Verminephrobacter eiseniae EF01-2: one gene and its partner. The protein of the gene in region 2 binds, or shares a complex with, the protein of the main gene of each other region. Links are inferred from orthologs where the notes say so. Each region holds a gene or a part of one and is shown on either strand. Other genes may lie near its edges. The genes, in order: ybiB and obgE.

Region 1 (3,244 bases), 1.7 Mb from region 2 along the record:
AGCCGTCGCGGATGACTTCGCTTTCGCTGGCGTACTCGCCAGCGCGCACCTTGGCCTTGATCATGTCCGACATGTCGTTGGGCAGGGTGATGCTCAGTTGTTGTGTGGTTCGCATGGCGTTTTCCGGTCATCAGCACGGGATTGAATCCTACTCCACGGCCCGGCAGCCGTCTAGTGTCGCGTCACCGGTCCCTGCTGCGCCCGTATGCGCCTGGCCAGCCTCGGAGGTGTGACCCGAACCGGTGCCGCCCGACCCAGCCCGGCCTGTGGGCGACGGCGGACGCTGTGCGTCACCCGCGTCGTGCGAAACGGGTATGTGGCACACCAGCGGACGCAGCGGAACCGGCTTGGCCAAGCCGGTGGCGGTGTCCCGTTGCGGGCGATGCGTCGGATGCGACCCGGGGGTGTTGCTCAGGAGCGCGCGCCGCCAGTGCCACGCCGCGCACGACATCGCCCACCACGATCACGGAAGGGCTGGCCAGCCCCTCGCGGGTGATGGTGGCGTGCAATGCGTCCAGCGTGGTGACGGCATGGCGCTGCTGGGGCCAACTCGCGTGCTCGATGATGGCCACCGGGGTATCGGCGGGCAGGCCGGTCAGGAGTTCTTGCTCGATGGTGGCCGCGCTGCTCACGCCCATGTAGATCACCAGCGTGAGCTTGGCATCGCGTGCCGTGGCGGCCAACTGCTGCCAGTGGGTCTGGTGAGGCCGCCCGTGGGCGCCACCATTGCCGTGCTGGGCGTGGCCGGTGACGAACACCACGCCATGCGCATGCTCGCGGTGCGTGAGCGGCGCGCCCAGCGCAGTCAGGCCGGCCAGGCCCGCCGTGATGCCGTTGATGACGGTCACCGCAATGCCCGCAGCGCGCAGATGCTCGACCTCTTCGCCACCGCGACCAAAGATGAACGGGTCGCCGCCCTTCAGGCGCACCACCTGCTCGCCTTCGTTCACTGCTATCAGCATCAGCTTTTCGATGAAAGCCTGCGGTGTGCTCTTGCAGCCGCCACGCTTGCCCACGTAGACGATGCGGGCCGTGGGGCAGGCATGCGCCACGATGGCATCGCTGACCAAGTCATCGACCAGCAGCACGGTGGCCGCCTGAATGGCCTTGAGCGCTTTGAGCGTGAGCAGTTCAGGGTCGCCAGGGCCGGCGCCGACCAGTGTGCAACTGCCGCCGGTATCAACGAGCGGGGTGGATGGGGGCGTGGGGCGGCTCATGGCAAGGTCTGTGTGCTGGCTTGATTGGCGAGCCGCAAGATATGTTCCACCTGCTGCCCAATGGCCGCAGGGACTGGCAATGCACCGGCCAGAACGCGGCGCGTGTAGGTGGCGGTGGCGGCCACGTCGATCTCTGCGGGCAGACCGGGCACTGCGCTGGCGGTGCCGGGCTGCTGCGCTTGCAGCACGCCGTGCACGCCCCGCACAAAACCGTCGTAGCGCGGCGCGCGGCGCGGGTCGGCGGCCACCTCACCTTCCAGACCGCGTGACAGCAGGGCCGTCATGCCGAGCAAGCGGAAGGTGGTTTGCAGCATCTCGAAGTACTCGGGGTGGGTGTAGCTCGTCACCACCACGGCAGGGCCGGCGCAGGGGTTCATGAGCTTGACCGCACTGTGCCCCGGATTGCGCAAACCCACCACCTCGCGCACCGACAACAGCCGCGCCAAGCCGCCGTGCAGGTGCCGGGTGTGGAGATGGCGCAGCGCGCCGTTGGCGATCTTTTCAGGCGCCGTCAGCGCAGGAACATCCAGCGCCAGGAGCACATCGGATGCCAACACCCGGCGTGCTTCGGTGCGCATTCCGTGCAGCAGCACGGGCAACCCCTCACGCGCCAGCAGCAGCGCCAGCAGTGGCGTGAGCACCGGCAGCTTGCGTGCCCCGTTGTAGCTGGGGATCACGATGAGCGGGCGGTCGCTGGCCGGCAGCCTGGCCAGGCGTTGGTGCGTGGCATCCAGAAAGCCGCACATCTCCTCGCTCGTCTCGCCCTTGATGCGCATGGCCAGGCAGAAGGCGCCGATCTCCAGATCGGTGACGGTGCCGTCGAGCACCTGGCCGAACAGGTCTGCCGCCTGCGCGCGCGTGAGCGGCCTGGCGCCGCGCTGGCCGCGACCGATTTCCTTGAGGTATTGGCTGATGCCCATGGGGTGCTGCTGACACTGTTCAATGGTGTGGGGGTCTATTTTCCAGCATCCATTCAGCAACCCGGACAGACTTTGCCCGGAACCTGTGCCGGTGTCAGGCCATTGCGCGCAGTGGCAGATAGCCTGTAGCGCATTGGCGTCAAGCCAGACCGGTTATCGTGTGAAAGGTCTGCCGTATCAGCGAATCGCGCAGCATCTGCACCACTCACGGGTGGTGGCACGGCCCTGGATTTGGTTTGCATGTCTCGATCATACACATCTGTCTGTGCATTTACTTTTAGTCGTAGCCACTTTTTATTGCTCTTGGCGTCACGCTGGCTCCCCGGTGGGTCCGTGGATTATTGCCTGCGGCAAACGGGGATCCGGGCGATTATTGACGACCACCATTCAAAAACTGTCCCGTCCATCGCTGCGTATGTACCAATGATGGCGCTGGTTGCCGCAGGCCGGGACTTGGCAATATACCCCCTGCATGAAGGGCAGGCCACGGCAGCCAATATGGCAACGGTCGCCACAACGGGTATTCGCCCGATCGGCGCACAACCGCGCTGCGCCAGTTTGTGGTTTGTTCATCGTTCGACAATTTCCTGACTGCCATCAACAGCTTTGGTTTTCGTGTCGCAGACAGCCGCGACCACTTGAAGAGCGTCAGCGTGGCGCATTCCATTTTCACGCAGAAATTCAGGGCCTCCTGCGCTGTGTACGCAAGAACGCCGGAACTGCCGACGTTTGGCCACGGCGAAAACCATGCCTTGCTTCAGGTATGCGACATCATTTCTTCCGCGCTGATTGACCCCATCGCGACGCTGGTGTGCTGCACGGGGCATGTTGCCAACGTTCATGTGCAGCCTGGGTGCGGCCCATCTGCGCCAGCGTTTCGCGGCGGTGCCCAAGGATCTGCCTCAGCGCTGTGGCATGTCCCGGGTGGAGTAGCCCAGACTCACCGTGGCATCCTGCGGTATCGCTGGCATGCCGGCATTCCATCGTTCCCACGCGGCGCGCATGGCCGACAGGCGTTCGGGGTCGATGGCGGCCTGGTTGGCGCGCTCGCGTTCGTCTTGCGACAGGTCGAACAGGTAGTCATGGCCGTCCACGCGCAGGTACTTC
Region 2 (3,266 bases):
TACCGCCGTCATGCCGATAGGCAGCAGGCTCTTGCCCTCGGCGCGCAGCTTGGCCGCAGCCCCGGCGTCGACCACCACGCTGCCGCGCAGTTGCAGATGGTCGGCCATCCACTGCTTGCGCGCCTGCGTTTTCTGGGTCTGCGCCACCAGCAAACTGCCCAGGGCTTCTCCGGCCACCAGACGCACCAGCACATCGGGCTCGCGCCCCCAGGCAATCACGGTCGAAGCGCCCGAGCCGGCAGCGCGCTTGGCCGCAAGTATCTTGGTGATCATGCCGCCCTTGCCAATGCTGGAGCCGGCGCCGCCGGCCATCGCCTCCAGCGCGCTATCGCCGGCCTTGGCCTGGCGCACGAGCCGTGCCGACGGGTCGCGCCGCGGGTCTGCGGTGTAGAGCCCCTTTTGATCCGTCAGGATGATCAGCGCATCGGCCTCCACCAGATTGGCCACCAGGGCGCCCAGGGTGTCGTTGTCGCCAAACTTGATCTCGTCATTGACGACCGTGTCGTTCTCATTGATCACCGGCACCACGCCCAGGCGCAACAAGGTCAGCAGGGTCGAGCGGGCATTCAGGTAGCGCTCGCGGTCGGCCAGGTCGGCATGGGTCAGCAGCACCTGGGCGCTGCCCATGCCCTGCTCGCGCAGCTTGGTCTCATACATCTGCGCCAGGCCCATCTGACCGACCGCCGCAGCGGCTTGCAGCGCATGGATTTCGCGCGGCCTGCCGACCCAACCCAGGCGCTTCATGCCCTCGGCGATGGCACCGCTGGAGACCATCACCACCTCGCGCGCAGCACCGGCATCACCGCGCACCAGCGCCGCCAGTTGGCGGCTCCATTCGCCAATGGCGGCCTCATCGAGGCCACGGCCTTCGTTGGTCACGAGGCTGGAGCCGACCTTGACCACGATGCGGCGGGCAGAGCGCAATATGCCGGCAACCATGTGTTGAATCCTCGGGGGAGCCTCTGGCGCATGTCCTGCCTGCACCGTCAGCCATGGTGAACATGAATGGGACCATCCGATGGTGTGCGATGGTGTGCGATGGTGTGCGATGGTGCGGGCCGGGCACGCCGGTCAGGCTGGCCCGGCGCTGGCAAAGCGTGGGTCCAGCGGCGGCGGCTCGTTGTCCATGCGCTGCCCGGACTGCACATGACCGAAGATGGCATGGACCAAAGGCCCGCAGCCCTCATGCGTCAGCGCAGAGATCTCGAACACCGGCCCCTGGTGCTTCAAGCGCTTGACGAAATCCTGCACGCGCGCCTGCCGCTCGCCGGCGGGCACCATGTCGAGCTTGTTCAGCACCAGCCAGCGCGGCTTGTCGTACAACTGCCGGTCGTACTTCTTGAGTTCGTTGATGATGGCCTTGGCCTGCGCTACCGGGTCGACACCCGCGTCCTGCGCGTCGACACCCGTGTCGAGCGCGGCCAGATCGACGATATGCAGCAGCAGCCGGGTGCGCTGCAAATGGCGCAGAAACTGCAACCCCAGCCCGGCCCCTTCGGAGGCCCCTTCGATCAGGCCCGGGATATCGGCCACCACGAAGCTCTGCTCGGGGGCGACGCGCACCACGCCCAGATGGGGGTGCAGCGTGGTGAATGGATAGTCGGCGATCTTCGGTCGGGCGTTGGACACTGCGGCAATGAAGGTCGATTTGCCCGCATTGGGCCGGCCCAGCAAGCCCACATCGGCCAGCACTTTCAATTCCAGCTTCAGGCTCTTTTTCTCGCCCGGCCAGCCAGGCGTCTTGTGCCGTGGCGCGCGGTTGATGGCACTCTTGAAGCGCATATTGCCAAAACCGCCATCACCGCCCCGGGCGATGGTGATCACCTCGCCCGGGAGCAGCAACTCGTACAACGGCTGGCCCGTCGCGGCGTCGGTAATGATGGTGCCCACGGGCATCTTCAGGGTGATGTCGGCGCCCGCAGCCCCGAACATGTCCGAGCCCATGCCATGCCCGCCACGCTTGGCCTCATGCCGGCGCGCGTAGCGGAAATCGACCAAGGTGTTCAGGTTCGGATCGGCCACGGCAAACACATGCCCGCCGCGCCCGCCATCGCCCCCGTTGGGGCCGCCGAACTCCTTGTACTTTTCGTGCCGAAAAGACACGCAGCCGTTGCCGCCATCGCCGGCGGCAACGTCAATAAAGGCTTCATCGACGAACTTCATCGGAACTCCCGTTCAAACGACAAAGCCCCGATCAGGCGGGGCTTTGATCGGGGCCGGAGGCAGAAAGCTCAGACCGGCGGCGCCGATGCTGCGGGAGTCACATTGACCGTCGGCTTGGACAATGCCCCCTTGATGCCGAACGACACCTGGCCGTCGACCAGTGCGAACAGGCTGTGGTCCTTGCCCATGCCGACATTGCTGCCGGGGTGAAAGCGCGTGCCACGCTGACGCACGATGATGGAGCCGGCCGTGATCCGCTGACCGCCGAAGACCTTGACCCCCAGCATCTTCGGCTGGGAGTCGCGCCCGTTGCGCGTAGAGCCGCCGCCTTTTTTCTGTGCCATGACATCAACTCCTCGGGTTCAGACAGCAATCGCGCCGATATGCAGCTCGGTGAACTGCTGGCGATGGCCTTGGCGTTTTTGATAGTGCTTGCGTCGGCGCATCTTGAAGATATGCACCTTGTCGCGCTTGCCGTGGGCCACCACCGTGGCTTTCACGCTGGCGCCGGACACCAGGGGCGTACCCACCTTGAGTTCAGCGCCGTTGCCGACAGCCAGAACCTGGTCGATGACGATCTCCTGGCCTACGTCCGCAGCAATCTGTTCTACTTTGATATTCTCGCCGGCAGCAACGCGATACTGCTTGCCACCGGTTTTTATGACCGCGTACATGTTGACCCCTTCGAGTAAATTTCTGCGAAACGGATTTCCGCAGAACCGGCAAGTCTAACGCATCGCGCAACCGCAGCCGTAGCCGCACCCTCTTCCCATGATCCGTGCACCTTCCGTGACCACCCTCTCGACCGCCCCCCCCATCGCCCCCGCTGCCCTCACCGCAGCATCCCCGTTGGCACTGGTGGCCGACGACATGCGCGAGGTCGACAAAGTCATCGGCCAGCGCCTGCTATCGAACGTCCCGCTGGTGGATTGGGTGGCGCGACACATCATCGCCGCCGGAGGCAAGCGCTTGCGCCCTGCGCTGCTGCTGATGGTGTGCGGGGCGCTGGGCTATGGCGGCGCGCACCGCTTGAGCCTGGCGGCCGTGGTCGAACTGATCCACACTGCCACATTGCTGCACGACGATGTCGTCGACGCCTCCAC

The links.
Region 1: the proteins of obgE (region 2) and ybiB are in contact, whole or in part, in a crystal structure (PDB 8BFT), measured with the Escherichia coli proteins. The link is inferred for Verminephrobacter eiseniae EF01-2 from one-to-one orthologs.

The regions. Positions count from the first base shown.
Region 1 is NC_008786.1:2,599,993-2,603,236, forward strand. The notes cover bases 176-3,101. They hold ybiB (DNA-binding protein YbiB), read right to left. Parts: upstream 2,138-3,101; coding sequence 1,214-2,137; downstream 176-1,213. Other genes in these bases: cobA (uroporphyrinogen-III C-methyltransferase), read right to left, coding at 291-1,217; VEIS_RS28645 (hypothetical protein), read right to left, coding at 2,707-2,979; VEIS_RS11230 (sulfatase family protein), read right to left, coding at 3,040-3,101. Also shown: VEIS_RS11215 (ribbon-helix-helix domain-containing protein), read right to left, coding at 1-115; more of VEIS_RS11230, read right to left, coding at 3,102-3,244.
Region 2 is NC_008786.1:4,302,277-4,305,542, forward strand. What follows is about bases 118-3,065. They hold obgE (GTPase ObgE), read right to left. Parts: upstream 2,164-3,065; coding sequence 1,072-2,163; downstream 118-1,071. Other genes in these bases: proB (glutamate 5-kinase), read right to left, coding at 118-939; rpmA (50S ribosomal protein L27), read right to left, coding at 2,232-2,507; rplU (50S ribosomal protein L21), read right to left, coding at 2,526-2,837; VEIS_RS18955 (polyprenyl synthetase family protein), read left to right, coding at 3,034-3,065. Outside these bases: more of proB, read right to left, coding at 1-117; more of VEIS_RS18955, read left to right, coding at 3,066-3,266. UniProt on the Escherichia coli protein: An essential GTPase which binds GTP, GDP and possibly (p)ppGpp with moderate affinity, with high nucleotide exchange rates and a fairly low GTP hydrolysis rate.